DNA from 2 places in the Kitasatospora sp. NPDC052896 genome. Region 2 is predicted to be linked to the other one. Evidence: riboswitches for the same ligand, from Rfam matches in the RefSeq annotation. Region 2 holds a riboswitch; the other holds the start of a gene.
The links. A riboswitch is a leader RNA that binds a small molecule or an ion and turns the genes downstream of it on or off. The one in region 2 is predicted to bind glycine.

Region 1: it holds a riboswitch for glycine, as region 2 does, so the genes downstream of both, gcvP (aminomethyl-transferring glycine dehydrogenase) here and gcvT (glycine cleavage system aminomethyltransferase GcvT) in region 2, are expected to answer to the same signal.

What each region holds. Positions count from the first base shown of each region.
Region 1 covers NZ_JBITZU010000043.1:3,375-17,412, forward strand. Annotated here, with positions in the region: gene ACIGXM_RS36135 (sugar phosphate nucleotidyltransferase) at 1-74, shown strand, start outside; gene ACIGXM_RS36140 (DUF881 domain-containing protein) at 170-1,114, shown strand; gene ACIGXM_RS36145 (small basic family protein) at 1,111-1,443, shown strand; gene ACIGXM_RS36150 (DUF881 domain-containing protein) at 1,459-2,271, shown strand; gene ACIGXM_RS36155 (FHA domain-containing protein) at 2,474-3,322, shown strand; gene ACIGXM_RS36160 (MerR family transcriptional regulator) at 3,531-4,226, shown strand; gene ACIGXM_RS36165 (bifunctional nuclease family protein) at 4,295-4,768, shown strand; gene ACIGXM_RS36170 (MerR family transcriptional regulator) at 5,004-5,687, shown strand; gene ACIGXM_RS36175 (vancomycin high temperature exclusion protein) at 5,748-6,428, shown strand; gene ACIGXM_RS36180 (DNA polymerase IV) at 6,475-7,860, shown strand; gene ACIGXM_RS36185 (MFS transporter) at 8,012-9,493, opposite strand; gene ACIGXM_RS36190 (PRC and DUF2382 domain-containing protein) at 9,678-10,817, opposite strand; glycine riboswitch at 10,985-11,090, shown strand; gene gcvP (aminomethyl-transferring glycine dehydrogenase) at 11,322-14,038, shown strand, end outside.
Region 2 covers NZ_JBITZU010000002.1:38,819-52,856, reverse strand. Annotated here, with positions in the region: gene ACIGXM_RS06445 (ADP-ribosyltransferase) at 1-2,089, opposite strand, end outside; gene ACIGXM_RS06440 (hypothetical protein) at 2,371-2,589, shown strand; gene ACIGXM_RS06435 (hypothetical protein) at 2,769-2,996, shown strand; gene ACIGXM_RS06430 (DUF6879 family protein) at 3,004-3,486, shown strand; gene ACIGXM_RS06425 (helix-turn-helix domain-containing protein) at 3,495-4,352, shown strand; gene ACIGXM_RS06420 (hypothetical protein) at 4,415-4,618, shown strand; gene ACIGXM_RS06415 (terpene synthase family protein) at 4,618-5,553, shown strand; gene ACIGXM_RS06410 (hypothetical protein) at 5,550-5,789, shown strand; gene ACIGXM_RS06405 (L-serine ammonia-lyase) at 6,237-7,604, opposite strand; gene glyA (serine hydroxymethyltransferase) at 7,761-9,029, opposite strand; gene gcvH (glycine cleavage system protein GcvH) at 9,174-9,554, opposite strand; gene gcvT (glycine cleavage system aminomethyltransferase GcvT) at 9,653-10,774, opposite strand; glycine riboswitch at 10,974-11,075, opposite strand; gene ACIGXM_RS06385 (enhanced serine sensitivity protein SseB C-terminal domain-containing protein) at 11,249-12,061, shown strand; gene ACIGXM_RS06380 (enhanced serine sensitivity protein SseB C-terminal domain-containing protein) at 12,180-13,076, shown strand; gene ACIGXM_RS06375 (ABC transporter permease) at 13,408-14,038, shown strand, end outside.

The DNA.
Region 1 (14,038 bases), on a different contig from region 2:
AGGGGCCGGACGACGAGGCGACCCGCAGCCTGCTGGACGAGTGGGCCGCCGTGGTGGACAGCGCGGGACGCTAGCGAGTCCGGGGGCTCCCCGGACGGCTGACGGGCCGTCCGGGGAGCCCGTTGGTCGGTTCGTGGGTCATGCCCGGGCGCCCCGGCGACGTGGCACGATGTCCCGCATGCCAGGGACACGCGCACCGGGTGCCCGGGACGGTCGGTTCGTCCGTCCGGACGCCTCGATGTCGCTGCTGACCAACGTGATCGACCACAGCCTGGACGAGGGCTACGCGGCGGCGGCCCGGGTCCGCGGTGAGGTGGGCCGGCGCCGGATGCCCACCGCGACCCGCGGTCGACTGGTGCTGGCGCTGGGGCTGGCCCCGGTGGCGGTGGTGGTGACGGTCAGCGCGGTCAACGCGCGCGACTCCGAGCCCGCCCTCGCGAGGGAACACAAGGCACTGGCGCAGCGGGTCACCGACGGCACCGCGGCCGCCGACAAGCTCCAGCAACAGATCGAGGCGCTGCGCACCCGGGTGGATCAGGCCCAGCGGCGGGCGTTGCGGTCCGCCGGCGGTGCCGGCGGGCTGGCCGCGCTGGAGGGCACGGTGGGCACCGGCGCGGTGACCGGACCCGGCTTCGAGCTGGTCCTCCAGGACGGCCGGGACGACGGGAGCGGCGGGGTCGATCCGCGCACCTCGGACGGGTTCGACAGCACCCGGATCCACGACCGCGACCTCCAGCTCGTGGTCAACGGGATCTGGCAGGCCGGCGCGGAGGCGGTCTCGATCAACGGGCAGCGGCTCACCGCGCTCTCCGCGATCCGCGCGGCCGGGGACGCCGTGCTGGCGGACAACCGGCCGCTGGTGCCGCCGTACACCGTGCTGGCGATCGGCGACGCCAGGCGGCTGGCCGGGGACTTCCAGGACGGGCCGGGGGGCCAGTACCTGAAGGTCCTGCAGCGGCGTTACGGCATCAGGTACACCGTGTCGGCCGAGCGTTCGCTGGACCTGCCGGCCGCGGTGGGCTTCACCGTCCGGCTGGCACAGCCCGTGGTCGACTCGCCGTCCTCCCGGCGCTCGCCGGCTCCGGTTACTACGACAGGAGCGTCAACACCGTGATCGCCGTGCTGGGCCTGATCTCCGGGGTGGTGGCCGGGCTCTTCGTGCAGCCCGAGGTGCCGACCGCCGTCGTCCCGTACCTGCCGATCGCCGTGGTGGCCGCGCTGGACGCGGTGTTCGGTGGTGTGCGGGCGATGCTGGACGGGATCTTCGACGACAAGGTCTTCGTGGTCTCCTTCCTGACCAACGTGGTGGTGGCGGCGTTGATCGTCTTCCTGGGGGACCAGCTGGGGGTGGGGTCGCAGCTGTCCACCGGGGTGGTCGTGGTGCTGGGGATCCGGATCTTCACCAACGCGGCGGCCATCCGGCGCCACGTGTTCCGGGCCTGAGCCGGGACGGCGCCGATGACGACGGACGGGACGGACCAGCCGGCGGCGGCCGCCGAGACGGTGGCCGTGGCGGCCCGGCCGGCTCCGGCCGGGGCCGAGCGGCCCTCGGACGGCCGGCGGCGGCTGCGGGCGGCGCTCTGGCCGCCGCGGCTGTCCCGCGGCCAGCTGGTGGTCGCGCTGCTGCTCTTCGCACTGGGGCTGGGCCTGGCGGTCCAGGTCCGTTCCACCAACGACCACAACGCGCTGCGCGGAGCCCGACAGGACGATCTGCTCCGGATCCTCGACGAGCTGGACACCCGGCAGCAGCGGTTGCAGCAGGAGAAGACCCAACTCAACCAGTCCCTGGCCCAGTTGGAGAACAGCTCGAACCGGGCCAAGGAGGCCGAGAAACAGACCCGGCGGTCGGCGGAGCAGCTCGGCGTGCTGGCCGGGACGGTCCGGGCGACCGGCCCGGGGATCATCCTGACCGTCGATGACCCCCAGGGGCAGGTCAAGGCAGATATGCTGCTGGACACCCTGCAGGAACTCCGAGCAGCGGGGGCGGAGGCGATTCAGATCAATGATGTCCGTGTGGTGGCCGACACCTACTTCACCGACGTACCGTCGGGCGGCGAGCAGATCGGCGGCAGGACCGTCACGCAGCCGTACCGCTTCACGGTGATCGGCGACCCGCGGGATCTGACTCCCGCTCTGAACATCCCCGGCGGTATCGTGCGCACGCTGGAGAAGGAACAGGTCGGGGCCGCCATCTCGGAGCAGCAGAAGGTGACCGTGGGTGCCCTGGCAGAGCCCCCACCACCGCAGTTCCTCAAACCGGTGACAAAGTGACGGGCCGCCCGCCACGCCTGACGGGTCATCGGCTCCACCCGCTCTCACCTGCGAGAGCACCCCGGTGGAGACCGCTTGAACCACGTCGGTCACACTGTGCAGTACCACTCCCGCAGTCCCGGCCGAATGCCGGGCCCGCAGCCTGTCCGAGGTTCTCACCCTGCCCCGCGGGCGGGTCTGTTTCACGCAAGGGGATTCGCCCGTGAGTCTGTTCTCGAAGCTGTTCGGTCGCAAGAAGGGCCGCGCCGCGGCCGTGGAGGCACCCACCGCACGCCACCGCCGGGAGGAGGATGACTACAACGCCGTGCCCGGGATGCGTGGTGTCCAGCAGGACGGCTACCAGCCGGCGAGCGGTGGTCAGCTCTTCCGCGAGGGGGACTACGGCGCGTCGGTTGACCCTTCGGGCGCCCCGCGCATAGGTTTCCCGTCAGGACCCTCAACCTCGGGTGGAGGGTTTGCCCCGGATCCCTACGCTGGGCACGTCCCAGGGGGAGTGCCGCGCCAGGAGGCTGCGAACATGACCGGCCCGCTCGTCTGTTCCCGGTGCGGCAACCAGAACCCGGCCACCGCCCGGTTCTGTAACAACTGCGGTTCGCCGTTGCGCGGCGGTTCGCCGGAGATGCCGGCCGAGACCACCTCGACCATCTCGATCTCCGGTCTGGAGTCGTACGACCCGAGTGCCACCAGCACCGGCGCCACCCCGACGCTCTCCCCCGAGGTGCTGGCGGCGATCGACGCGCTGCCGCCGGGCTCGGCCCTGCTGATCGTCCAGCGCGGTCCGAACTCGGGCAGCCGGTTCCTGCTCGACGCGGACGTCACCACCGCGGGTCGCCACCCGCAGGGCGACATCTTCCTCGACGACGTCACGGTCTCGCGCCGGCACGTGGAGTTCCGCCGTCGCCCGGGTGGCTTCTCGGTCGCGGACGTGGGCAGCCTCAACGGGACGTACGTCAACCGGGAGCGGATCGACGAGGTCGCGCTGAACAACGGCGACGAGGTGCAGATCGGCAAGTACCGGCTGGTGTTCTTCGCGGGACCGCAGCGGTACTGACGCGGTCGCACGGCCCGCGCGCGGGCCCGGCCGGGGCGCACTGACAGGCGGGGGTTCCCACCACGACGTCGGCAGGAGAGCGCTAGTGACCTCGAATCAGACCGTGCCGGTGCCCAGTCGGCCCGTCTCCGCCCAGACCCCCGGCCCCCGGCCGGGGGGTTCGCCGGGACAACCCCGGCCGGGCGGCGGCCGGCGCGGGGCGGAACTGATGAGCATCGGGGCGGTGCTCGCCTTCCTGCGGGACGACTTCCCCGAGGTCACCATCTCGAAGATCCGCTTCCTGGAGGCGGAGGGCCTGGTCGAGCCGCAGCGGACGCCCTCGGGCTACCGTAAGTTCGGCCCGGCCGACGTCGAACGGCTGGCGTACGTGCTGCGCATGCAGCGCGACCACTACCTGCCACTGCGGGTGATCCGCGAACACCTGGACGCCATCGAGCGCGGGGAGGCGCCGCCGGCCCTGCCGGCGGCGGACGCCCGGCCCGGGCCGTTGGAGGAGGCCGACCGCGAGCTGGTCGCCACCGCCGGGGGCACGTCGGGGGTCAGGCTCGGCCGGGCCGAGTTGCTGGCGGCCTCCGGGGCCCAGGAGGCCGACCTGGCGGAATGGGAGTCCTACGGCCTGGTGGTGCCCGGCCCGGACGGCGGCTACGACGCCGACACCCTGCAGGCGGCCCGGCTGGTCGCCGAGCTCGGCCGGTTCGGTCTGGAGCCGCGCCATCTGCGCCAGGTGAAGGCCGCCGCCGAGCGGGAGGTGGCCCTGGTGGACCAGGTGGTCGCGCCGCTGCGCCGGCACCGCAACCCGCAGACCAGGGCGCACGCCGAGACGACAGCCCGGGAGCTGGCCACGCTGGCGGTCCGGCTGCACGCCACGATGGTGCAGGCCGGACTGCGCGCGCGGCAGCAGTAGGCCGGTCCGCGGAGGGGTGCGAGGAGGCCGCGCTTTCATATCCGGGGGAGGGGCCATAGGGTTGCCTTGTGAATGAGCTCGACGTCGTGGGTGTCCGGGTGGAGATGCCCTCCAACCAGCCGATCGTCCTGCTGCGCGAAGTAGGGGGCGACCGGTACCTGCCGATCTGGATCGGCCCTGGTGAGGCGACCGCGATCGCCTTCGCCCAGCAGGGCATGACCCCGGTGCGTCCGCTGACGCACGACCTCTTCAAGGACGTGCTGGAGGCGCTCGGCCAGCCGCTCACCGAGGTCCGGATCACCGACCTGCGGGAGGGCGTGTTCTACGCCGAGCTGGTCTTCGCCGGCGGGGTGGAGGTCAGCGCCCGTCCGTCCGACGCGATAGCGCTGGCGCTGCGCACCGGCACGCCGATCTACGGCGCGGAGGAGGTGCTGGCCGAGGCCGGCATCGCGATTCCGGACGAGCAGGAGGACGAGGTCGAGAAGTTCCGCGAGTTCCTCGACCAGGTCTCGCCGGAGGACTTCGGCGGCGGCGCCCAGTAGTCCGCGCCCAGTGGTCCGCCCGGCGGTGGTGGGGGCCGCCTCGATCAGTTGTTTTGCCAAAATGTTGCGTCGTACCCACACTAGGGGCACGCGAAACCACTCGGTGGGGTGACGTCGTTTCGCGGCCTCGGCGTGGCGATCGTTGACGCGTCTTGGACGACTGCCTACCGTCAGGGGTGGCCCACCGGGAATGACGCGTGCCCCGCGCCCGGAGCATGAAGTGGAGGAGGTAGGCATGAGCAGCACCGGCGATGAGGCGGCCGTGGGAGGCCCGTGCGCCCTCCACCTGCCGCGCGGCACCCGGGGCCTGATCGGCCGCCCCTGGGACCAGCCGACCGCCGAGACGGTCGCCGAGCTGCCGCGGGTCGGCCGGTTTCCGGCCGTCCAGGCCGGTCAGCCGGCCGTCGAGCGGATCGCTCCCTCGTCCGACCTGCTGGGCTACCGCGGTCCGACGGCCTGTGCCGCCGCCGGCATCACCTACCGTCAGCTCGACTACTGGGCCAGGACCGGGCTGCTGGAACCGAGCGTGCGGACGGCCTTTCCAGCCGGGCCGCAGCGCCTCTACAGCTTCCGCGACATCCTGATCCTCAAGATCGTCAAGCGCCTGCTGGACGCCGGGGTCTCGCTGCAGAACATCCGGGCGGCGGTCACTCACCTGCAGTCCGGTGAGCTGTCCGAGCTGGCCGGGCTGACCCTGATGAGCGACGGCGCGACGGTCTACGAGTGCACCTCGCCACAGCAGGTGGTCGACCTGTTGAAGGGCGGGCAGGGCATCTTCGGCATCGCGGTCGGCGCGGTCTGGCACGAACTGGAGAGCACGCTCGGCCGGCTGCACGCCGAGCGCACCGACACCGGGGAGACCCTGCTCGGTCAGGATCCGGGCGACGAGCTGGCCCAGCGCCGCAACCGCGCGGGCTGAGGAACCGGCTTCCCCACTGCCGTCGTCAGCGCTCGTGAGTGATCACGAGGGGGATCGAGGATGCGGGTGCGACGGCTGCTGAGCGGGCGACCTGGACAGCGGCGGGCGTTCCAGGCGCTGGTGGCGTTCTGCGCGCTCGCGCTGGCGCCCAGCGCCTGGCTCTTCTGCGCGGACAGCGGGCGGATCCGGACCGTCGCCGACGTGCCGGCCGAGCCGGTGGCGGTGGTGTTCGGCGCGGGGGTGGTGAACGGGGTGCCGTCCGACTACCTGGCGCACCGGCTGGACGCCGCCCTGCAGCTCTACCGGGCGGGCAAGGTCGAGGCGCTGCTGGTGACCGGGGACAACAGCAAGCCCAGCTACAACGAGCCGCAGGCGATGTACGACTACCTGGTCGCGCGTGGGGTGCCGTCGGACCGGGTGGTGCGCGACTACGCCGGTTTCGACACCTGGGACTCCTGCACCCGGGCCCGCCGGGTCTTCGGCGTCCAGCACGCGGTGTTGGTCAGCCAGGACTTCCACGTCCGGCGGGCGCTCGCGCTCTGCCAGGCGGCGGGCATCGACTCCTACGCGGTCGGCGCGGCCGAGACGCACGACGCCACCTGGTACTACGGCGGTCTTCGGGAGATCCCGGGGGCCGGGAAGGCGCTGTTCAGCGCGCTGCTGCGGCCGGATCCGACCCTGCTGGGCCCGACCGACCCGGCGGTGACGCGCGTCCTGGCGACGGCCGGCGGCAAGCCCTGAGGCCGCCGGGGCCCGTCTGTCGGACCCGTGCGCGATGATCGGCCACGTGCGCAGCCGTCCGACCGTCCTCCATCTCGACATGGACGCCTTCTTCGCCTCGGTGGAGCAGGCGGCCAAGCCGAGCCTGCGCGGCAAGCCGGTGATCGTCGGCGGGCTGGGCGCCCGGGGGGTGGTCGCCACCTGCTCGTACGAGGCCCGGGTCTTCGGGGTGCGGTCGGCGCTGGCGATGAGCATGGCCCGCCGGCTCTGCCCGAACGCGGCCTTCCTGGTGCCCCGGTTCGCGGTCTACCGCGAGCTCAGCGAGCAGGTGATGGGCCTGGTCCGGGAGCTCTCGCCGCTGGTCGAGCAGCTGAGCGTGGACGAGGCCTACGTGGACCTGGTGGCCGGGCCGTACGGGCCGGCGCTTGCGGCCGTGGCGCCGGGGGAGGCGACGGAGCTGGTCCGGGCCATCGCACAGGACCTGCGGGCGGACATCCGGGCCCGGACCGGACTGACCGCCTCGGTCGGGGCCGCCGGTTCCAAGCTGATGGCGAAGATCGCCTCGGAGCAGGCCAAGCCGGATGGTCTGGTGCTGGTCAACCCGGCGGAGGAGCGGGCGGTGCTCGGGCCGCTGCCGGTGCGGGCGCTGCCCGGGGTCGGGCCGGCCACCGAGCAGGTGCTGCACCGGGCGGGGCTGAACACGGTCGCCGACCTCGCGGAGCTCTCCGAGGACGAGCTGGTCCGGCTGCTCGGCCGGGCGCACGGCGCGGGCGTCTGGGCGATGGCGCGCGGGCTGGACGACCGTCCGGTGGTGCCGGACCGGGACGCCAAGTCGGTCTCGGTCGAGGACACCTACGAGGTGGACCTGGCCGACCGCGATCAGGTGCTGCACGAGCTGGACGTGCTGAGCGCGCGATGCGTGCGGCGGCTGCGGGCGGCCGGGCGGTCCGGGCGGACGGTGGTGATCAAGGTGCGGCGGTTCGACTTCAGCACGATCACCCGGTCGGAGACGCTGCGCGGGCCGACCGACGACGAGCGGGTGATCGCCGCGACGGCCCGTCGGCTGGCCGCCCAGGTCGAGATCGCGGGCGGGGTGCGGCTGCTCGGGGTCGGCGTGTCGCAGTTGGCCGAGTACACCCAGGAGGACCTCTTCGCGCAGGCCGCGGCGGAGGCCGCCGAGGATGAGGAGGAGCCGGAGCCGGTGGGGGAGGTGACGGCAGGACCGGCCGCACCGCCCGCTCCCGCGCCAGCACAGCGGTTCTGGCTGCCCGGTCAGGACGTCAGGCACGAGGAGTTCGGCCCGGGCTGGGTGCAGGGGAGCGGGGTGGGCCGGGTGACCGTGCGTTTCGAGACGCCGGGCAGCCCGCCGGGGCGGGTGCGGACCTTCCGGGTGGAGGATCCGCTGCTGGGGCCGTCCGACCCGCTGCCGCTGGTCCCACCGGAGAGTGAGTGAAACGCAGCGCGGCCCCCACCCGGATGGTCCGGGTGGGGGCCGCGCTGCGACGGGATGGCCGGCGGTGGCCTGGTCGCGGTGCCCTCGCGGGGCCGCCGCCGGCTGGTGTCCCGCGCCGCCGATCCCTGGGCGGCGCGGGGGCGGCGCCTCGTCAGGCGCCGGTCTTGGCGGGCTCGCGGTCCGCGGCGAGCTCCGGGGCCGGCTGTCCGGCGGTGCGGACCTGGCGGATCGCGAACGGGACGAGGGCCGCGATCAGGCACATCGCCGCGGTGACCCAGTAGGCGTGCTTGTAGGCGTCCAGGGTCGGCAGCTGGATCGGGAGCGGGATCGGGAACTTCATGGTGTCGCCGGTCAGGATGGCGCTCATGGTCGCGGTGCCGATGGCGCCACCGACGGTCCGCAGCACGGCGTTCATGCCGTTGGCGATGCCGCTCTGCTCCGGCGGGACGGCGCCGTTGATGAAGGCCGGCATGGCCGCGTAGGCCAGGCCCACGCCGAGGCCGAACACCAGGGCGGCCAGGTAGATGTCGTACTGGTGGTCGTGCTGGAGGGCCAGGAAGGCCATCGAGACCGCACCGAAGGCACCACCGAGCACCAGCGGCAGCCGCGGGCCGCTGCGGGCGATCAGCAGCGCGCCGACCGGGGCCGCCACCATCGAGCCCAGGGCCGAGGGCAGCAGCAGGATGCCGGCGTGCAGCACCGAGGCGGTGAAGCCGTAGTGCGCGAGCTTGGCCGGGGTCTGCGTGAAGTTGCTGATCACCAGGAAGGAGCCGTACATCCCGAAGCCGATGAGCAGGCCGGAGACGTTGGTGAAGGCCACGGCCGGGCGGGCCATCATCTTCATGTCGACCAGCGGGTGCGCGACCTTGACCTCGATGATGCCCCAGATCAGGGCGACCACGGCGGCGACGGCGAACAGGCCGAGGGTCTTGGTGGAGGTCCAGCCCCAGTCGTTGCCCTGGCTGACCGCGATCAGCAGCGCGGAGAGCCAGCCGGCCAGGGTGAGCGCGCCCAGCGGGTCGACGCCGCCGTTCTTGTCCACCACCGGGTCCTTCGGCACCCGGAAGATGACCAGGAGGAACGCGATCAGGCCGAAGATCAGGCCCATCCAGAAGATCGACTTGTAGTTCCAGTGCTCCAGCAGCAGGCCGGTGGCGACCAGGCCGAGGCCGCTGCCGACGCCCATCGAGGCGCTGATCGCGGCGACGCCGCCGGTGACCTTCTGGCGCGGCAGCTCGTCCCGGACGATGCTGATGGCCAGCGGCAGCACGCCACCGCCGGCGCCCTGCAGCACGCGGGCGATGACCAGCCAGCTGAACGAGTGGGTGCTGACCGCGATGCCCGAGCCGATCACCAGGCCGGCGAGCGAGATCAGCAGCATCGGCTTGCGGCCGCGCAGGTCGCCGAAGCGGCCCAGCAGCGGGGTGAGGACGGCCGCCGAGAGCAGGTTGGCGGTCATCAGCCAGGTGATGCTGGAGCCGGAGACGTTCAGCTCCTTGGCCAGCGACGGCAGGATCGGGACGACCGCGGTCTGCACCACGCTGAACGCCAGCATCGCCAGGACCAGTGCGGGGAGCACCCGGGCGCTGTGCTGCTTCTCGGCCGCGGCGGTGGGCTGTGGTGCCTCACTCACGGAACTTCCTCCAGTTGCGCGTGCTTCGAGTCAGCCGCCAGTGGGCTGCTTGAAGCTGGTAAAAGTCAACGAACTGAAGTAACTCTCCCGCGAATGCTTCACTATGTCAAATATCTAGTGATGAACCTTCAGCGAACGCCCCGGCCCGGACCTGACGCCGCAGGTCCGGGCCGGGGCGGTGTCGTCAGCGGCGCTCCGGGGCGCTGCGGGGCGGCCCGGACGGAACGTGCTGCTCGGTGGGGGCGGCCGGGGAGGCGGTGCTGTCCTGGATCTCCACCTGCTCGCGGCGCAGCTCGTCGCGGATCACCTTCTCCTCGGTGTACCGCTCGACGATCAGCCGCACCCGCTCCAGCGGTGCGAGGTACTTGCGGATGGTCGGGCGCTCCTCGTGCAGCTCGACCTCCTCGACCGCCTCGGCGACCTCCTGCGCGGAGAGTGCGGACCGCTCCATCTCGCCGACCGGGATCCGCTCCACCCGGGCCCGCTCCTTGACCACCTGGATCCGCCGCTCGACCGGCTCGGTCACCACGTACTTGCGCATCCGGGCGGTGCCCAGCACGTGCCACTCGTTGGTGACCTCCAGGCGCTCCTCGCGCAGGGTCAGCTCGACCGGGCCGGGTGGCGGAGCGACGGTACTCCGGGGCGGGGTGGGGCGAGTGGTGGCGACGTGCACCGGGTCGGGGGTGGCGGGGCGGGGCGGGGCGACCGGCTTGTCGAGGCCGACCGGCTTGTCCAGGCCGACGGTGCCCGCGGTGGCCGCGGCGGCGGAGGTCGGGGCGGTGGGGCTGCTGGCAGCGGGGGCCGTCGTGCCGTGCTGCGGAGTGGCGGCCGTGCGGCGTGCGGCGAGCGGGCGGGGGGTGGTCGGGGTGGCGACGCCGAAGTCCAGGTCCGCCGGGGCTGCCGGGGTGCCCGCGGTGCCCGGCGCCGGGGTGGTGGTCGTGGCGGCCGGCGTTGGGGCGGCGCCTGCCGTGGTCGGTGTCGGGGTGGTGGCCGCGGTGGCCGGCGCGGCGCTCGGCGAGTCCAGGCCGTAGTAGCGGTAGAGCTGCAGCTCCTGGGCGGGGGAGAGATGCTGGCCGACCCCGAAGTCCGGGGAGTCCTTGATCAACGACTTGTCGTAGGGGACGCGCAGCTCCTCGCCGGAGAACTCGCTGGTGGTCAGCGGGACGAAGGCGTCCCGGCCGAAGATCCCGGTGCGAACCGCGGCCCACTCGGGCTCGCCGGTCGCGTCGTCGAGGTAGACCTCGTCCACCGTGCCGATCTTGTCGCCGTTGCGATCGACGGCCTTGTGCCCGATCAGGTCTCGCGGGTCGATGTCGGTCTGCACGCTTTCCTCCAGTCGCTCCTGCTTTCGATTCACACCAAAAGCCACGAAGGGGACGGCAGCGAGCGGAGCGCCGCCGTCCGTGCGGGGGCTGGGCTGTTCGGGGAAGTGCGGTCGCTCACCTGACCGACCATCGCGGGCGTCTCCGCTGGTACCCTGGGCGCGACCGCCGAACCCGCTCGGGAGAGTCCTCGACCTTCGAAAGAAGGAGGTCCGAGGCGCCGAAGGAGCAAACCCTCCCCGGAATCTCTCAGGCATCCGTACCGTGTGGGATAGGTCACTCTGGAAAGCAGGGCAGGACCGCCGGCGCGGGAGCCGGTGGCGTCCACCCTCACCGACGGTGCAAGCCGGCGGGGCGTCAGCCCCGCGCGGGCGAAGCTCTCAGGTCCCGATGACAGAGGGGGAGGCCTGTCGGGCTCGCCCGTCCAGGCCGATCCGCTGTCCACAGCGGCGGGGCCGGCCGGCGTGCGGGCCCCCGCCGGTCCGTGACCAGGAGGCCTCGACCCCATGACTGCCCAGCCGACCGCCGGCCGTCCCCGCGGCTCCGCGACCCTCACCGAACTCGAGGGCGCCAGCCCCTTCGCATCCCGCCACATCGGCCCCGACGCCGCCGCCCAGGAGAAGATGCTGGCGCAGGTCGGTTTCGGTTCGCTCGACGAGCTGTCCGCCACCGCCGTCCCGGAGGCGATCCGCAGCATCACCGGCCTGGCCCTGCCGGCCGGTCGCACCGAGGCCGAGGTGCTGGCCGAGCTGCGCGAGCTGGCCGGCCGGAACCAGGTGCTCACCCCGATGATCGGGCTGGGGTACTACGGCACCTTCACGCCGCCGGTGATCCTCCGCAACGTCATGGAGAACCCGGCCTGGTACACCGCCTACACGCCGTACCAGCCGGAGATCTCGCAGGGCCGCCTGGAGGCGCTGCTCAACTTCCAGACCGTGGTCGCCGACCTCACCGGGCTGCCCACCTCCGGCTCCTCGCTGCTGGACGAGGGCACCGCCGCCGCCGAGGCGATGGCACTGGCCCGCCGGGTCACCAAGGTCAAGGGCGGCGTCTTCCTGGTCGACGCCGACACCCTGCCGCAGACCATCGCGGTGATCAACACCAGGGCGGTGCCGACCGGCATCGAGGTGGTCGTCGCCGACCTCTCCGCGGGGATCCCGGCCGAGGCGGCCGAGCGTGGCGTCTTCGGCGTGCTGCTGCAGTACCCCGGCGCGTCCGGCGCGGTCCGCGACCTCGCCCCGGTGATCGAGCAGGCGCACGGGCTCGGCGCGATCGTCGCGGTCGCCGCCGACCTGCTGGCGCTCACGCTGCTCAAGTCGCCCGGGGCGCTCGGCGCCGACATCGCCTGCGGCACCTCGCAGCGCTTCGGCGTGCCGATGGGCTTCGGCGGCCCGCACGCCGGTTACCTGGCCGTCCGCGCCGAGTACGCCCGCAGCCTGCCCGGCCGCCTGGTCGGTGTCTCGGTGGACGCCGACGGCAACCGCGCCTACCGGCTGGCGCTGCAGACCCGCGAGCAGCACATCCGCCGCGAGAAGGCCACCAGCAACATCTGCACCGCGCAGGTGCTGCTCGCGGTGATGGCCTCGATGTACGCCGTCTACCACGGTCCCGACGGCCTGGCCGACATCGCTAGCCGGACCCACCGCTACGCCGCCGCGCTGGCCGCCGGGCTTCGCGCGGGCGGGGTCGAGCTGCTGCACGGCGAGTTCTTCGACACCGTCAGCGCGCGGGTGCCGGGCCGGGCCGACCAGGTGGTCGCCGCCGCCCGCGCGGCCGGCATCAACCTGTACCGGGTCGACGCCGACACCGTCTCGATCTCCTGTGACGAGACCACCACCCGCGAGCACCTGGCCGCGGTCTGGGCCGCGTTCGGCGTGCCGGGCGGCGAGGTCGACGAGGCCGCCGACGTGCTGCCCGCCGGGCTGCTGCGCGAGGACGAGTACCTGACCCACCCGGTCTTCCACAGCCACCGCTCCGAGACCGCCATGCTGCGCTACCTGCGCCGCCTGGCGGACCGTGACTACGCGCTGGACCGCGGCATGATCCCGCTGGGTTCGTGCACCATGAAGCTCAACGCCACCACCGAGATGGAGGCGGTCACCTGGCCGGAGTTCGGCCAGCTGCACCCCTTCGCCCCGATCGACCAGGCGCAGGGCTACCTGACCCTGATCCGTCAGCTGGAGCAGCAGCTGGTCGAGGTCACCGGCTACGACGCGGTGTCGATCCAGCCGAACGCCGGCTCCCAGGGCGAGCTGGCCGGTCTGCTGGCGGTGCGCGCCTACCACCACGCCAACGGCGACACCCAGCGCGAGGTCTGCCTGATCCCGTCGTCCGCGCACGGCACCAACGCGGCCTCCGCGGTGATGGCGGGGATGCGGGTGGTCGTGGTGAAGACGCTGGTCGACGGTGACGTCGACGTCGACGACCTCAAGGCGAAGATCGAGCAGCACCGCGACCAGCTCGCCGTGCTGATGGTCACCTACCCGTCCACCCACGGCGTGTACGAGACCCAGATCACCGACATCTGCGCCGCGGTGCACGAGGCCGGCGGCCAGGTCTACGTGGACGGGGCCAACCTGAACGCCCTGGTCGGCCTCGCCAAGCCGGGCAAGTTCGGCGCCGACGTCTCGCACCTGAACCTGCACAAGACCTTCTGCATCCCGCACGGTGGCGGTGGCCCGGGTGTCGGCCCGGTCGCGGTCCGCGCGCACCTGGCGCCGTACCTGCCGAACCACCCGCTGCAGAGCGAGGCCGGCCCGGCCACCGGCGTCGGCCCGATCTCGGCCGCGCCGTGGGGCTCGGCGGCGATCCTGCCGATCTCCTGGGCGTACGTCCGGCTGATGGGTGGCGAGGGCCTCAAGCAGGCGACCCAGGTCGCGGTGCTGAACGCCAACTACATCGCCAAGCGGCTGGCCCCGCACTTCCCGGTGCTCTACACCGGCCCGGGCGGCCTGGTCGCGCACGAGTGCATCATCGACCTGCGCCCGCTCACCAAGGAGACCGGGGTCAGCGTCGACGACATCGCCAAGCGCCTGATCGACTACGGCTTCCACGCGCCGACCATGTCGTTCCCGGTGGCCGGCACGCTGATGATCGAGCCCACCGAGTCCGAGGACCTGTACGAGATCGACCGGTTCTGCGAGGCCATGATCGAGATCCGTGCGGAGATCGACAAGGTCGGCGCGGGCGAGTGGGCGGCGGACGACAACCCGCTGCGCAACGC
Region 2 (14,038 bases):
CGCCGCCGAAAGCGGAGAGTTTTTCCACGTACAGCGCGGGAGTGCCCTTGGGGACCCGCCAGTGCATGACGGCCTCCTTGCCGGAGAACGCGCCGACCGGGCTGCTGCCGAGCGAGGTGGAGACGTAGGAATGCTCCGGGAAGGTGTGTCCCACCATGCTGGGCGGGCTCATCCCGATGTGCCCCAGGTCGGTGCCGCGGACCACGACGACGTCGTCCGGCACGGGGTTGCCGTGCATCACCTTGTCGATCTCGGCGATGTCGTGGAGCACCTCCGGGGTCCCCAGGGCGGCGTCGCCGCGCAGGAAGCCGTTGATCTCCTGGTAGGTGGGGCCGGTGTGCGGGGGCTCCATCGTGTAGTCGAAGACCGCCTGCCGCTCGGGCTTCGGGAGGTTCTCCGCGTAGCCGTTCCAGTGGTCCGAGCCGTAGCGCGCGGCATCGGCGTCACTGGCGAACCCCACCGTGCCGTGGGCGATCTCGGCCTCGGCGACCTTGGCCTGGTCGGCGGCCGAGAGCTCCTTGAACTCGGCGGGGGAGACCAGCTGGTGGCGGCCCAGCGGGGCGGGGCCGTGGTCGCCGGTCGGGCCACCGGGGTGGCCGGCGGGGGCGGGGTCGCCCGGGTGCGCCGGGTCGCCCGGGTGGCCCGTGGGGCTGGCCCCCGGGTGGTCGTGGCCGCCCGTGACCGGGTCGTGGCCGGTGGTCGGGGCGCCGTGGTGACCCGTGGGGACGGCGTCACCGGGGTGCCCGCCGGCGTGTCCGGCGCCCGTCGGCAGGTGGTCGCCCGTGTGGACGGAGGCGAGTTCCTGGGGGGTGAGCAGCTTGGTCTGGCCGTCGGGTAGGTGGAGTTCGCCGTTGGGGTGGAGGACCGAGCCGTCGGGCAGTTTGAGCGAGCCGTCGGGTAGTTCGGTGCCGTGCGGGTTGGTGAGGTCGTCGAGGCCTTTGACGTCGGTGCCGGTGAGGTGGTCGAGGGCGGCGGTGAGTTGGGAGATGCTGGGGAGTTTGCCGAGGGCGGGGGAGAGCATTTTGCCGACGTAGGTCATCGGGTCGATGGTCTCGCCGATTCCGCCGAGGACGTTGAGGGTTTTCCCGGCCATGCCGGCTTTGCCGGCGGCTTCGCCGGCCTCGCCGATCTCGCCGAGTTTGCCGACCTTGAGCGGTGCGACGAGGCAGGTGAGCACGTTGAAGGTGACCGCACCCGCCGCCGTGCCCGGGTTCTGTTTCCATTCGTCCCAGGCGACCATGCTCTTGGCGAAGGCGATGGGCGCGTTCTTGGCGTCGCGCAGCCAGCCGGGGAGCGTGGAGTCGGGGGTGGCCAGGAAGGCCGGGTCGACGTTCGTGATGGCCAGGCCGAGGGCGAGTTCGCCGATGCCCTTCCAGGCCTGTTCGAAGTTCTTCAGGCCGCCGAAGCCGACCAGGGTGCCCAGGCCCTTGATGGTGCCCCAGACGCCGTCGACGATGAGGCCGTCCCAGACGAAGCTCTTCACCCAGTAGCCGACGTCCCAGATGTGGTGGGACTGTTCCTCGGTGCTGCCCCACGGGACCTTGGCGCCGTCCAGCTGCTGGCTGGTGTAGCCGTACATGTCGGCCTTGTCGGAGCCGTCGTTGCCGATGTACCGGGTGCCGCCGAAGAGGGCGTCGATGGCGTTGGCGCAGGTCCGTTCGGCCGCCCAGAACTCCGCGACGGCGGCGTCGACCTGCTTCATCAGGTCGTTGTTCCGGTTGACCTTGTCGCCGTCGTACTTCCAGTCGTGGTCGTTCTTCACGCTGTTGACGAAGGTGGTCGCCTGGTCGTGCAGCGACCTGAGGGTCGCGGCGATCGGCCGCACGTCGTGCGCGTACGTGGACAGCGCGGCGGCGACCTTCTCCACGTCCCCCGCGAAGTCGTCCGCCTGGGTCGCCACCGGTTTGGTGGTCGCGAACAACTGCTCCGCCTCGGGGGCGTGGTAGAAGGCCGACAGGCCCTGGAAGGTGGTGTGGATCCCGGAACCGGTGGTGCGGATGTTCCCGGCGTCCGTCTTCAGCGAGGCGGCGTCCTGCTCCAACTGGTCCAGATCACCGACGAACTGCGGAATGTCGTCCGGATCGATCACGGCGCGGCCCGCCGCCGCGTGTCAATGTTCCACGTCGACACGTCATCTCCCCCGTGCTTCACCGAAACCTCGCCGGTCTCCCCGAACGGGACCGGCGCACGGGCCGTCCGACACGGCTCGCACGAAATCCTCGCCGGATATTCGCAAAAGCGCGCCGGGGTCCGCCGAACGGCTCACGGCCCGTCAGCAGAAGTGATATCAGGCCGATTTGCGGCAGGGCAAACGACGAAATCCGCCCCCGGTCCGGCCGCCCTTGCGGCACGCGCCACGTCCTGCGCCGCTTGGAGGACTTCGCCGACGACTGGCACGGCGTCCCCGCCCGCCCCGGCGTACCCGGCCACGACGGAGTACCCGGCCACGACGGAGTCACGGCCCGGCTCTGCGGTATCGAGCAGCGCCTGGCCGCCGTCCAACACGAACTCCACCCCAACAGCGGCGCCAGCCTCCGCGACGCCCTGGACCGCGTCGAACGCCAAGTCACCCCCAGCCCAACGAAGTAGACCGCGCCCCGCTACCGGCCACGCGCCGGCGGCGGGGCGCCTTCAGCGTTCCCGGGGCCAGACCTCGGCCGTTCAAGTGGTCAGGTAGCCGAGCAAGTTTCCGCAAACTTCTGGCGCTATGGTTGCTCAGCGTGCAAGCCTGAATACAGAGATCGTCAAGCTCTGAGTCGGAGGTCATGATGGCACTGCACAAGCTTGGCCAGGACCCGAACAGCCCCGACGGGAAGTCGCCGACCCTGTACTACGACGACGAAACCGACAACTACATTATCCAGGGCTGGAAGGTCACAGACCCGGAACGGCTGGCCCAGCTCGACCTGCCCGCCCACGAAACCGTGATCGAGTACCCGAAGCGGATGATCCAGTTCTTCCCGGAGGTGAGCAGTGCCCGAGGCCCCCTCGATTGAGGTCCTCATGGCAGCCTGCAAGCAGTCGGCCGTGCACCTGGAAATGCGCGACGGCTACATGCGGGACGACCCGAGGTTCATCGCGTGGCTGGAAGGCAGGATCGACAAGAGCCCGAGCGAGGCCGAGCGTCCCTGGTTGGCTCTGATCGCTGCAACCACGTCGCGCGGTGTCACCGTACGCCGAGCCCGAATCGTCTCCGAGCCCATCAGCGATTACGTCCGCTTCGAGTATGACCTGACGCCAGGCAACGTGGCCTCGGGCGAACTCGTGCGCTGGCTGCCGCGCCGGCAAGCAACGAGCGTGGCCCTTCCGGGTAATGACTTCTGGCTCTTCGACGGCCAGGTCCTGCTGCTCAACCACTTCGACGGGGAAGGCAACTTCATCGACCACGAGTTGGTGACCGATCCCGAGGTCATCAAGCTGTGTGCCACAGCCTTCGAGGTGACCTGGGACCGTTCCATTCCCCACGAGGAGTACCAGCCGGCCTGACCGGCAGCATGATGTCCTCGAGTTCGCCATCTTCCAGCGTTCAGGAGGCGCGCCACGCGCTGGGCCTGCGGCTGCGCGAAATCCGCAAGGACGCATCGCTCAGCGCGCGGGCCCTCGCACGCCTGGCTGGCTGGCACGAGTCGAAGTGCTCCAGGCTGGAGCACGGTCACGCGATGCCGTCGGACGCCGATCTCCGGGCGTGGACGCTGCACTGCGGCGTTCCTGATCAGGCTGCGGACTTGATCGCGACGGCCCGAGGCATCGATGGCGCGTATGTCGACTGGCGCCGCATTGAACGCCCCGGGTTGAAGCGTGCCCAGGAGGCCGTACGGCCGCTCTTCGAGCGCACCCGACGGTTCCGCATGTACCAGTCCTGCGTCGTTCCCGGCATCCTTCAGACGGCGGCCTACACGAGGGCGGTCCTTGAGACGATCGTGGCGTTGCGCGGCGTCCATGACGACGTTGAAGAGGCCGTCGCAGTCCGTATGGATCGTCAAAAAGTGCTGCACACAGGGCATCATCGCTTCGCCGTTCTCGTCGAAGAGTGGGTGCTGCGCAGCGTGATCGGTGACGCAGACGTGATGGCGGCCCAGCTCGGCCAACTGATTGCGATGGCGTCCACTCCCTCCGTTAGCCTCGGCATCATCCCTCTCGGCACGGTCCGCGGCGGGGGATGGCCAGTCGAGTCCTTTACCGTCTACGACGATGCCCAGGTCAACGTGGAGCTGGTCTCTGCTCACCTCACAGTCACGCGTCCTGGGGAGATCGCCGAGTACGTTCGGGCCTTCGCCGAGTTGGAGGAACTCGCGGTCTACGGGGCCGCAGCGCGGGCCTTGATCACGACAGCGATTACCTCTCTTGGGTGACGCTCCGCAAGTTTGCGCACACTTGTAGTGCGCCTCCTGGTCCCCTCTCTACCGTCGTCGGCATGGCAGATCTCGCGGCTCCGCCGCAGCCCGCCGCCGGGCTGCCTCACGCGGACACATCCCTGACCTACGACCAGCTCCACGAGCGCGCGTGCGTCGTCTGCTCGTCCTCCGCGCCGCCGCTCGTCTCGGCCGGCCACCGGACGGTGGCCGGCCTCACCTGGGCAGTGGCGGCGTGCCCGGAGCACGCTGGGGAGGCCTCCTGATGACGAACACCGACGTACGGCACGCGAACCTGCACAAAGCCGCCAAGGCCTTCCTGAGGCAGCACCGGCTGCATCCGGACTCTGACACCTACCTGGCGCACGGATACGTGAACCTGTGCCTCCGAGCGTGGCCGACCGCGGCCGGTGGTCCCCTGCATCTGGCAACGAAGTGGGCCATCTGGACCTGGGTAGCCGACGACGTGTTCGACCAGGAGCTGAGCGACGCGACGCCGGCCGCCATCGAGCAGCTCGTCCTGACGCTCCTGAACACCGTGGCCGGGGCCAACCACCCGGGCCCGGCCGACCACCCGATCGTCCAGGCACTGGCGGACCTGGTCCAGCAAACCCAGCGAGCGATGCCGGACTTCTGGCGGAGCCGGTACCGGGAGCAGCTGGCCTCTTGGATCCACGCGGCGGCCGAGAAGCTGACGGTCTACGTACAGCCCGGCCGAACCCCGACCCTTCGTGAGTACCTGGCGGTCCGGCCGGCCGACGGCGGAATGCTGCTGGCCGCCATGTGGACCGAGCTGGCAGAGCAGTGCATCACGCCAGACTGGCGTGACCCCCTGGTCCAGTCCTTGCTCGCCGCGTTCTCGGCGTGCGGATGCCTGACGAACGATCTCGCGGCGGCCCAGGACGACCAGGACACCTTCACCGCCGTATACGCCTTGGTCAGCACCCAGGAAATGACCGTGGCTGAGGCCCGGACGCGAGTGAAGGAGCTGCTCCAGGCGGAGGAGTACCGCTTCTGGTGGCTCTACACCTCGGTGCGGCGCGACTTCGACGACGAGCCGCAGCCGCCGGCGATCGGCGAACCGGTGCTGAACACCAGCCGATTCGCTCTCACCATCGACCGGTTCCGCCGAGCGCTGACCGAGTGGACCGCGGGCAGCTCCCGATACACGCTGCCAGCCCAGCTCCAGGAGGCAGGGTGAGCCAGCCGCCGGCGTACGGCTGGAGCTTGGAACGGCCGTACGACCCCGCCGAGTTGCTCCAGGACCTGGCCGCCATGCGAGCCGCGATGGACGCGGTGATACGCGGCGACGGCGGCCCGGAGGCGAGGCGGGAACTCCTGGCTCTGAGCACCCTTACACGGCTCGTCCTGCGCCGGCTCGTCCTCGCGTCGCTGGCGGCGGCGATGGCGCGCCGCGCCGAGGCGGTGAGCCTGTGACGCCGCGGGCCTGGATCCAGGCGGTCACGCACCAGCTCGGCCGCACCGTCCTGGGGCGCGCCGCTGACCCGCCGCCCCGACCGCAGGCCGCCATACGAGCGTCACCCCCGCGCCGGCGGCCGCGGTAACCCCCTGATCGAGCTGTCCGGGCCGTACGCCCCCCTTCATCCCGGGCAGCCTGCTCCGCCCCGGCGGAGCGGCCGTGCCGACTGCCTCACCCACCGGCTGTGGGCGAGCGCTGCGCAGTCGGCACGGCCAACAGCACTACTCCCAGAAGAGCCTCAGGATCGGCAGGCGGGTACCGGGCAGTTCTTTTTGGGGAAGCCTGGGGAGCGCTGGGGGAGTCTGGCGGCCCTGGGGAGCCGATGGGGAGGATCGAAACGGGGAAGTGTGGGGAACCTGGGGGAAAGTAGGGGAATCACGTTCCCCCAGGTCAGAGCCGGTTTCTCAGCACTCGATGACGTTGACCGCGAGGCCGCCGCGCGAGGTCTCCTTGTACTTGACCTTCATGTCGGCGCCGGTCTCCTTCATCGTCTTGATCGCCTTGTCCAGCGAGACGTGGTGCCGGCCGTCGCCGCGCAGGGCCATCCGGGCGGCGGTGACGGCCTTGACCGAGGCCATGCCGTTGCGCTCGATGCAGGGGATCTGGACCAGGCCGCCGACCGGGTCGCAGGTGAGGCCGAGGTTGTGCTCGATGCCGATCTCGGCGGCGTTCTCGACCTGCTCGGGGGTGCCGCCGAGGACCTCGGCCAAGCCGCCGGCCGCCATCGAGCAGGCCGAGCCGACCTCGCCCTGGCAGCCGACCTCGGCGCCGGAGATCGAGGCGTTCTCCTTGAAGAGCATGCCGATCGCGCCGGCCGCCAGCAGGAAGCGGACGATGCCGTCCTCGTCGGCGCCCGGGATGAAGTTCTGGAAGTAGTGCAGGACGGCCGGGATGATGCCGGCCGCGCCGTTGGTGGGGGCGGTGACGACGCGCTGGCCGGAGGCGTTCTCCTCGTTGACGGCCATCGCGTAGAGGGTCACCCACTCCATCGCGTTGGCCGGGCCGATGCCCTCGGCGCGCAGCGCGCGGGCGCCGGCGGCGGCCCGGCGGCGAACCTTGAGGCCGCCCGGCAGGATGCCCTCGCGGGTCATCCCGGCGCTGACGCACTCCTTCATCACGCCCCAGATCTCCAGCAGCCCGGCCCGGATCTCCTCCTCGGTGCGCCAGGCCTTCTCGTTCTCCAGCATCAGGCCGGAGATCGACAGCCCGGTCTCCCGGGTGAGCCGCAGCAGCTCCTCGCCGGTGCGGAACGGGTAGCGCAGCTGGGTGTCGTCCGGGACCACCCGGTCGGCGCCGATGGCGTCCTCGTCCACCACGAAGCCGCCGCCGACCGAGTAGTAGGTCTTCTCCAGGACCAGCTCGCCGGCCGCGTCGCGGGCCGCCAGGGTCATGCCGTTGGCGTGGTAGGGCAGCGAGCGGCGGCGGTGCAGCACCAGCTGGAGGTCGGGATCGAAGTCGATCGGGTGGGTGCCGAGCAGGTTGAGCCGCTTGGCCTCCCTGATCCGCTCGACGTCGAGGTCGGCCTTGGCGACGTCCACGGTGCGCGGCGAGTTGCCCTCCAGCCCGAGCAGCACGGCCTTCGGGGTGCCGTGCCCGTGGCCGGTGGCGCCCAGCGAGCCGAACAGCTCGGCCTGCACGGTGGTCACCCGGTCCAGCAGGTCCTCGGAGCGCAGCCGGCGGGCGAACATCCGGGCGGCGCGCATCGGGCCCACGGTGTGCGAGCTGGAGGGGCCGATGCCGATGGAGAAGAGGTCGAAGACGCTGATGGCCACGGAAGTGACGTCCTTGTCTGCTCGTGGAGTCTCGTGGACGGGAGTTACGAGGTGGGCGGGTGCATGGGTCGGGGCACCGGCTCACAGTCCAGTGTGCGCGGTGCCCCGACGTAAGGGCCTGGTCAGCGGTGGTGACGCCGGTTACAGCCCCCCGGACTACAGCTCCGGGTAGAGCGGGTACTTCGCGGCCAGGGCGGTCACCCGGGCCTTCAGCGCGGCGGCCTTGGCCTCGTCGAAGCCCGGCTTGAGCGCTTCGGCGATCACGTCGGCGACCTCGCGGAAGTCCTCGGCCTGGAAGCCGCGGGTGGCCAGCGCCGGGGTGCCGATCCGCAGACCGGAGGTGACCATCGGCGGGCGCGGGTCGTTCGGGACGGCGTTGCGGTTGACCGTGATGCCGACCTCGTGCAGCCGGTCCTCGGCCTGCTGGCCGTCCAGCTCGCTGTTGCGCAGGTCGACCAGGACCAGGTGGACGTCGGTGCCGCCGGACAGCACCGAGATGCCGGCCGCGGTGGTGTCGTCCTGGAGCAGGCGGGCGGCCAGCAGCTTGGCGCCCTCCAGGGTGCGCTCCTGGCGCTCCTTGAACTCCGGCGAGGCGGCGACCTTGAAGGCCACGGCCTTGGCGGCGATCACGTGCTCCAGCGGGCCGCCCTGCTGGCCCGGGAAGACCGCGGAGTTGATCTTCTTGGCCAGCTCGGCCTTGGAGAGGATCACGCCGCCGCGCGGGCCGCCCAGGGTCTTGTGGGTGGTGGTGGTGACCACGTCGGCGTACGGCACCGGGGACGGGTGCAGGCCCGCCGCGACCAGGCCGGCGAAGTGGGCCATGTCGACCATCAGGTAGGCGCCGACCTCGTCCGCGATCGCGCGGAAGGCGGCGAAGTCCAGCTGGCGCGGGTAGGCGGACCAGCCGGCGATGATCAGCTTGGGCTGGTGCTCCTTGGCGAGGCGGGCGACCTCGTCCATGTCGACCAGGTTGGTCTTCTCGTCGACGTGGTAGGCGACCACGTTGTAGAGCTTGCCGGAGAAGTTGATCTTCATGCCGTGGGTCAGGTGACCGCCGTGGGCCAGGTTCAGGCCCAGGATGGTGTCGCCCGGCTGGATCAGCGCGAACATCGCGGCGGCGTTGGCCTGCGCACCGGAGTGCGGCTGGACGTTGGCGGCCTCGGCGCCGAACAGCTCCTTGATCCGGTCGATGGCGATCTGCTCGACCACGTCGACGTGCTCGCAGCCGCCGTAGTAGCGGCGGCCGGGGTAGCCCTCGGCGTACTTGTTGGTCAGCACCGAGCCCTGGGCCTCCATGACCGCCACCGGGGCGAAGTTCTCGGAGGCGATCATTTCCAGGGTGGACTGCTGGCGGTGCAGCTCGGCGTCGACCGCGGCGGCGATCTCGGGGTCGAGTGCGTGCAGGGACTGGTTGAGAACCGTCATGGTGGCGTCTTCCCATCAAGGGCAGTCGCACGCGGGCTCGTCGTCGGAGGGTGGCGGCGGGCGACGGGCGGCGGGCGACGGGTGGGCTGGTGGGGCACTGACCGGTGGGGCGGCCGCCGCGCTGCGACCGCCCCGGGAAGGCGATCAGGCCTGGGTGAACTCGCTGTACTCGTCGGCGCTCAGCAGGTCGGCGGGGGCCTCGGTGACCTTGACCCGGAACAGCCAGCCACCCTCGAAGGCGGCCGAGTTGACCAGGGCCGGGTCGTCCACGACGTCCTGGTTGGTCTCGGTGACCTCGCCGGTGGCCGGGGCGACCAGGTCGCTGACCGACTTGGTGGACTCCAGCTCGCCGCAGGGCTCACCCGCGGTGACGGTGTCGCCGACCTCGGGCAGCTGGACGTAGACGATGTCACCGAGCGCGTCGGCGGCGTGCTGGGTGATGCCCACCGTGGACACGCCGTCCTCGGAGGCGGCCGTCAGCCACTCGTGGTCCTTGCTGTACTGCAGGTGCTGCGGGTTGCTCATGGGGTTCATTCTCCAGGATCGGAAGCGGGCAGGTCGCAACGGTCCACCGAGCGGACCGCGCGGGGATCGGGGCTGGGCCGGGCAGGCAGCGGGTGGGCTCAGCGGGCGCGCTTGTAGAACGGCAGCGCGACCACCTCGACCGGCTCCTGCCGGCCGCGGACGTCCACCGCGACGGACGTGCCGGGCTCGGCGTGCGCGGCGTCCAGGTAGGCGATCGCGATCGGCTTGCCGAGGGTCGGCGACGGCGCGCCGGAGGTGATCCGCCCGATCGGGGTGCCGTCGGTGGTGACCACGGCGTACTCGGCGCGCGGGACGCGCTTGCCCTCGGAGACCAGGCCGACCAGCTTGCGCGGCGCCTTGGCCTCGGCCTGGGCGGCGGCCGCCTCCAGCGCCTCGCGGCCGACGAACTCGCCGCCGTTGGTGGTCTTGTCGAAGCGCACCACCCGGCCCAGGCCCGCGTCGAACGGGGTCAGCGAGGTGTCCAGCTCGTGCCCGTAGAGCGGCATGCCCGCCTCCAGGCGCAGCGTGTCGCGGCAGGAGAGGCCGCACGGGACCAGCCCCGCGTCCTGGCCGGCCTCGGTCAGCGCCTGCCAGAGGTGTTCGGCGTCGGCGGGGGCGCAGAAGACCTCGAAGCCGTCCTCACCGGTGTAGCCGGTGCGGGCGAGCCAGACCTGCCGGCAGGCCACCGTGGTGGGCAGCAGGGCGTAGTACTTCAGGCCGGGCAGGTCGGCGTCGGTGAGCGAGGCCAGGATGCCGTTCGCCTCCGGGCCCTGCACGGCGAGCAGCGCGTAGGCGTCCCGGTCGTCGCGCACCACGGCGTCGAAGCCGGCCGCGCGCTCGGTCAGCGCGTCCAGCACCACCTGGGCGTTGGAGGCGTTGGCGACGACCAGGTACTCGTCCTCGGCGGTGCGGTAGACGATCAGGTCGTCCAGGATGCCGCCGTCCTCGCGGCAGATCATGGTGTAGCGGGCGCGCAGCACGCCGAGCGCGGAGATGAAGCCGACCAGCGCGTGGTCCAGCAGCTCGCCGGCCTGCGGGCCGCTGACGGTGATCTCGCCCATGTGGGAGAGGTCGAACAGGCCGGCCCTGGTGCGGACGGCGAGGTGCTCCTCGCGCTCGCTGCCGTAGCGCAGCGGCATGTCCCAGCCGGCGAAGTCGGTCATGGTGGCGCCGAGGGCGCGGTGCAGGGCGTCGAGCGCGGTCTTGCGAGGGGACGACACGGCTACTGGGCTCCTTGTGCGGTGGGCACTCAGGGACAGCGCACGGCCTGGGGCCGGCGCGCGGACATGCGGGGGCGCGATCTCCCCATCTGTCGTCAAACCTGAGAGCTTCACCACGCAGCCTGTCCGGGGACCAGGATGGCGTGGCTTGCACCGTGGGTGGGCGCACGGCACGGCCGTGTCCACTTTCCAGATCTGCCTCGCCCGTGCGGTAGGGGTGCCTGAGAGATTCCGGGGAGGACTTGCTCCTTCGGCGCCGGCTGTGCCGCTGGGGCACTCCGGGCTCTCCCGCGCGGGTTCGAGCGGCCAGTATGAAGTTTCAGCGAGGCCCGCATGGTGCGGACGGGGTCATCATGGCATGCCCGGGGGCCGGACGGGAGGGGGGCCTTCGTTCGTCCTTGGCTGGTCACCCGGGACGGTGGCGCTCGATAGGCTTTGGGCCCGAGCGAGCGCGAGACGGGTGGAGCAGGGCGGATGGAGACTCCGGGGTACGGCACGGCGGTGGGACAGGGCTGGGCCGAGCCCGGCATGGCACCGGCCGGCGGCGGCTGGCCGGCCAACGAGCTGGAGCAGGTGCTCACCGCGGCGCTGGGCGATCCCGGCGCGACCCCGCGGGTGGTCGAGGTGCTGGCCCGCAGTCAGGTCTGGATCCCGCTGCCGGCCGGTGCCGACCCGCGGGGGCAGGCGCTGGACCTGCCGACCATCGAGCTGGCGGGCGCGCCCTACGTGCCGGTCTTCTCCTCCGAGGAGCAGTTCCTGCAGCACGCCCCCGGGCTGTCCTGCGCGGTCGCCCCGGCCTGGGAGTTCGCCCGCGGGCTGCCGCTGGGCCTGGGCATCGCGGTCAACCCCGAGGCGCCGGTGGGGATCCCGGTGCCGCCGGAGGGCGTGGCGGAGCTGCGCCGCGGCCCGCGGCAGGACCGTTGGACGGCCGACGGGGGCCCGAACGTGCCGCCGGGCGCCCGGGTCGCGCTCCGCGCGCTGGAGCCGGCCGAGGAGCCGGTCGCCTTCCTCACCGCCGCCTGTGCCGAACTGTCCGGGCTGCCCGGGGTGTTGACCGCCCGCCGGGCGCTGGCCTCGGTGGAGGGCGAGCCGCCGGTGCTGTTCGTGGGCGTCCAGCTGGACCCGGCCGCGCCGGCCGACCCGGCCGAGGCCAACGCCGCGCTGGGTCGCGCGCTGGGTGCCGCACCGCTGCCCTGGGGGCTGCACATCGTGCTGCTGGACCTGGCGGCGGACCCGGTGGTGGACTGGTTGCTGCACCGGGTCGAGCCGTTCTACGCGCGGCTCTGAGCGCCCGGTGGGCGGCGGCTCGGGGCGGGTCGCGGGCACGTCGGCATGACGGCGCTCGGGTGGGCCCCGTAGGGTGCTGCCGATATCTCGGCGGCGGTACGACGACGGAGGGCTCGGCGTGACTACGGGAGCGGCAGGTGGTGGACCGGGGCCGTGGGGCCCGGCCCCCGGCGCGGACCCGGGCGTGCTGGAGCGTGCGTTGCGCGAGGTCGCCCCGGAGCGCTACGACGCCTACGAGCGGCTGCTCCAGGCGCTGGCCGAGGGCCAGGTGTGGATGCTGCTCTGGCAGGGCCGGCCGGGCAGCCCGGACGCGCAGTACGGGAACATGGACATCGGCGGGCACGGTTACGCCCCCGCCGCCACCTCGCCGGAACAGCTGGCCGCCAGCGGCTGGTCGCGGGCGCACGAGCTGATCTCCGGGCGGGAGATCGCCGACACCCTCTACCGCACCCGCTGGGGGCTCTGGCTGAACCCGCACGCGCCGGGGGGCGGGGTCGGGGTGCCCTGGGCGGACCTGCGCCGGGTGGCGGCCGGGCTGCACCGGCTGCCGGCCGGGCCGCTGCGGCTGACCGAACCGCAGGTGCGGGCCGAGCGGTTCTACGCCGTACTCGAACAGCAGGTGCCCTCGGTGCGGCCGGTGAGGGCGCTCTGGCGGGCCTGGGTGCAACCGGCGGTGGACGAGCCGTACCTGGCGATCGGGCTGGACCTCTATGACACCTCGCCGCCGGCGGTGGAGGCGGTCCGGGCGCTGATGCAGCGGGCCATCGCGCAGGCGCCGGAGGGACTGGCGGTCTCCACCGTCGCGATGAGCGACGAGTACGACCCGGTGGCGCTGTGGATGCGCGCGCACCTGCGGCCGTTCTACCACCGCGAGGCGACCCCCGCGCCGTATCCGGCGCCGCCGTACCCGGGCGCTCCGGGATCGTACGGCTATCCCGGGCCGGCGCAGGCCCCGGTCCAGGCCCCGGCGCCCGGTTGGCTGCAGCAGCCCTGGACCGGGCGTCCGCGCGGCTGAACCACCCTGCTCCGCAGGCTTTCTGACGAATGATCAACTCGTCCTGGTGTCCGATCAGTTGACCCGGGCGTCCGGTATCTGGCGCGTCGGCGGCGAGTTTCAAGGTGTCGTGCAGGTTTACCGATCTTGAACGCCTGTAGATCACAGTTGGGCATCCTTCGATCGGGAGGTCTGGCGCAAGCCTGTTGCCAGCGTGAAGAGTTCTGCGCACCGCACCAGCCGAGCAACCCGGGCGGCGCACCCTCGCAGGCTCTGACCGGGGCCTGACAGCAGTGGGCGCGCCGGGGTTCGCCATGGTCCGACCACCGTTGGCGAGGGGACCGAACTGCCCATGCCCAGCACCACCGAGAGTACAGAACCCGTACCGGGCAGCCCGGTTGAGCTGCCCGCCGCACCCCGACAGATCGAGGGCCGCTCGCTCGGCCGGATCGCCTGGACCCGGTTCAAGCGCGACCGGGTCGCGGTGGCCGGCGGCGTCGTGGTGATCCTGCTGGTCCTGGTCGCCGTGCTGGCCAAGCCGATCGAGTCGGTCTTCGGGCTCAGCCCCGACAACCTCCACCAGGACCTGCTGGACGCCGACTTGGGCGGTCTGCCGAGCGGTTCGTTCGGCGGCGTCAGCCTCAGTCACCCGCTGGGCATCGACCCGTTGCAGGGGCGCGACCTGCTGGCCCGGGTGATCGACGGCTCCTGGGTGTCGCTGCTGGTGGCGTTCGGCGCCACCGTCCTCTCCAACACCATCGGCACCGTGCTCGGCGTGGTGGCCGGCTACTACGGCGGCTGGGTGGACGCCGCGATCAGCCGGGTGATGGACGTCTTCCTGGCGTTCCCGCTGCTGCTCTTCGCGATCTCGATCTCCGCCTCGCTGCAGGGCGGCGCGTTCGGGATGCACGGCCTGCCGCTGCACATCAGCGTGCTGATCTTCGTGATCGGCTTCTTCAACTGGCCCTACATGGGCCGGATCG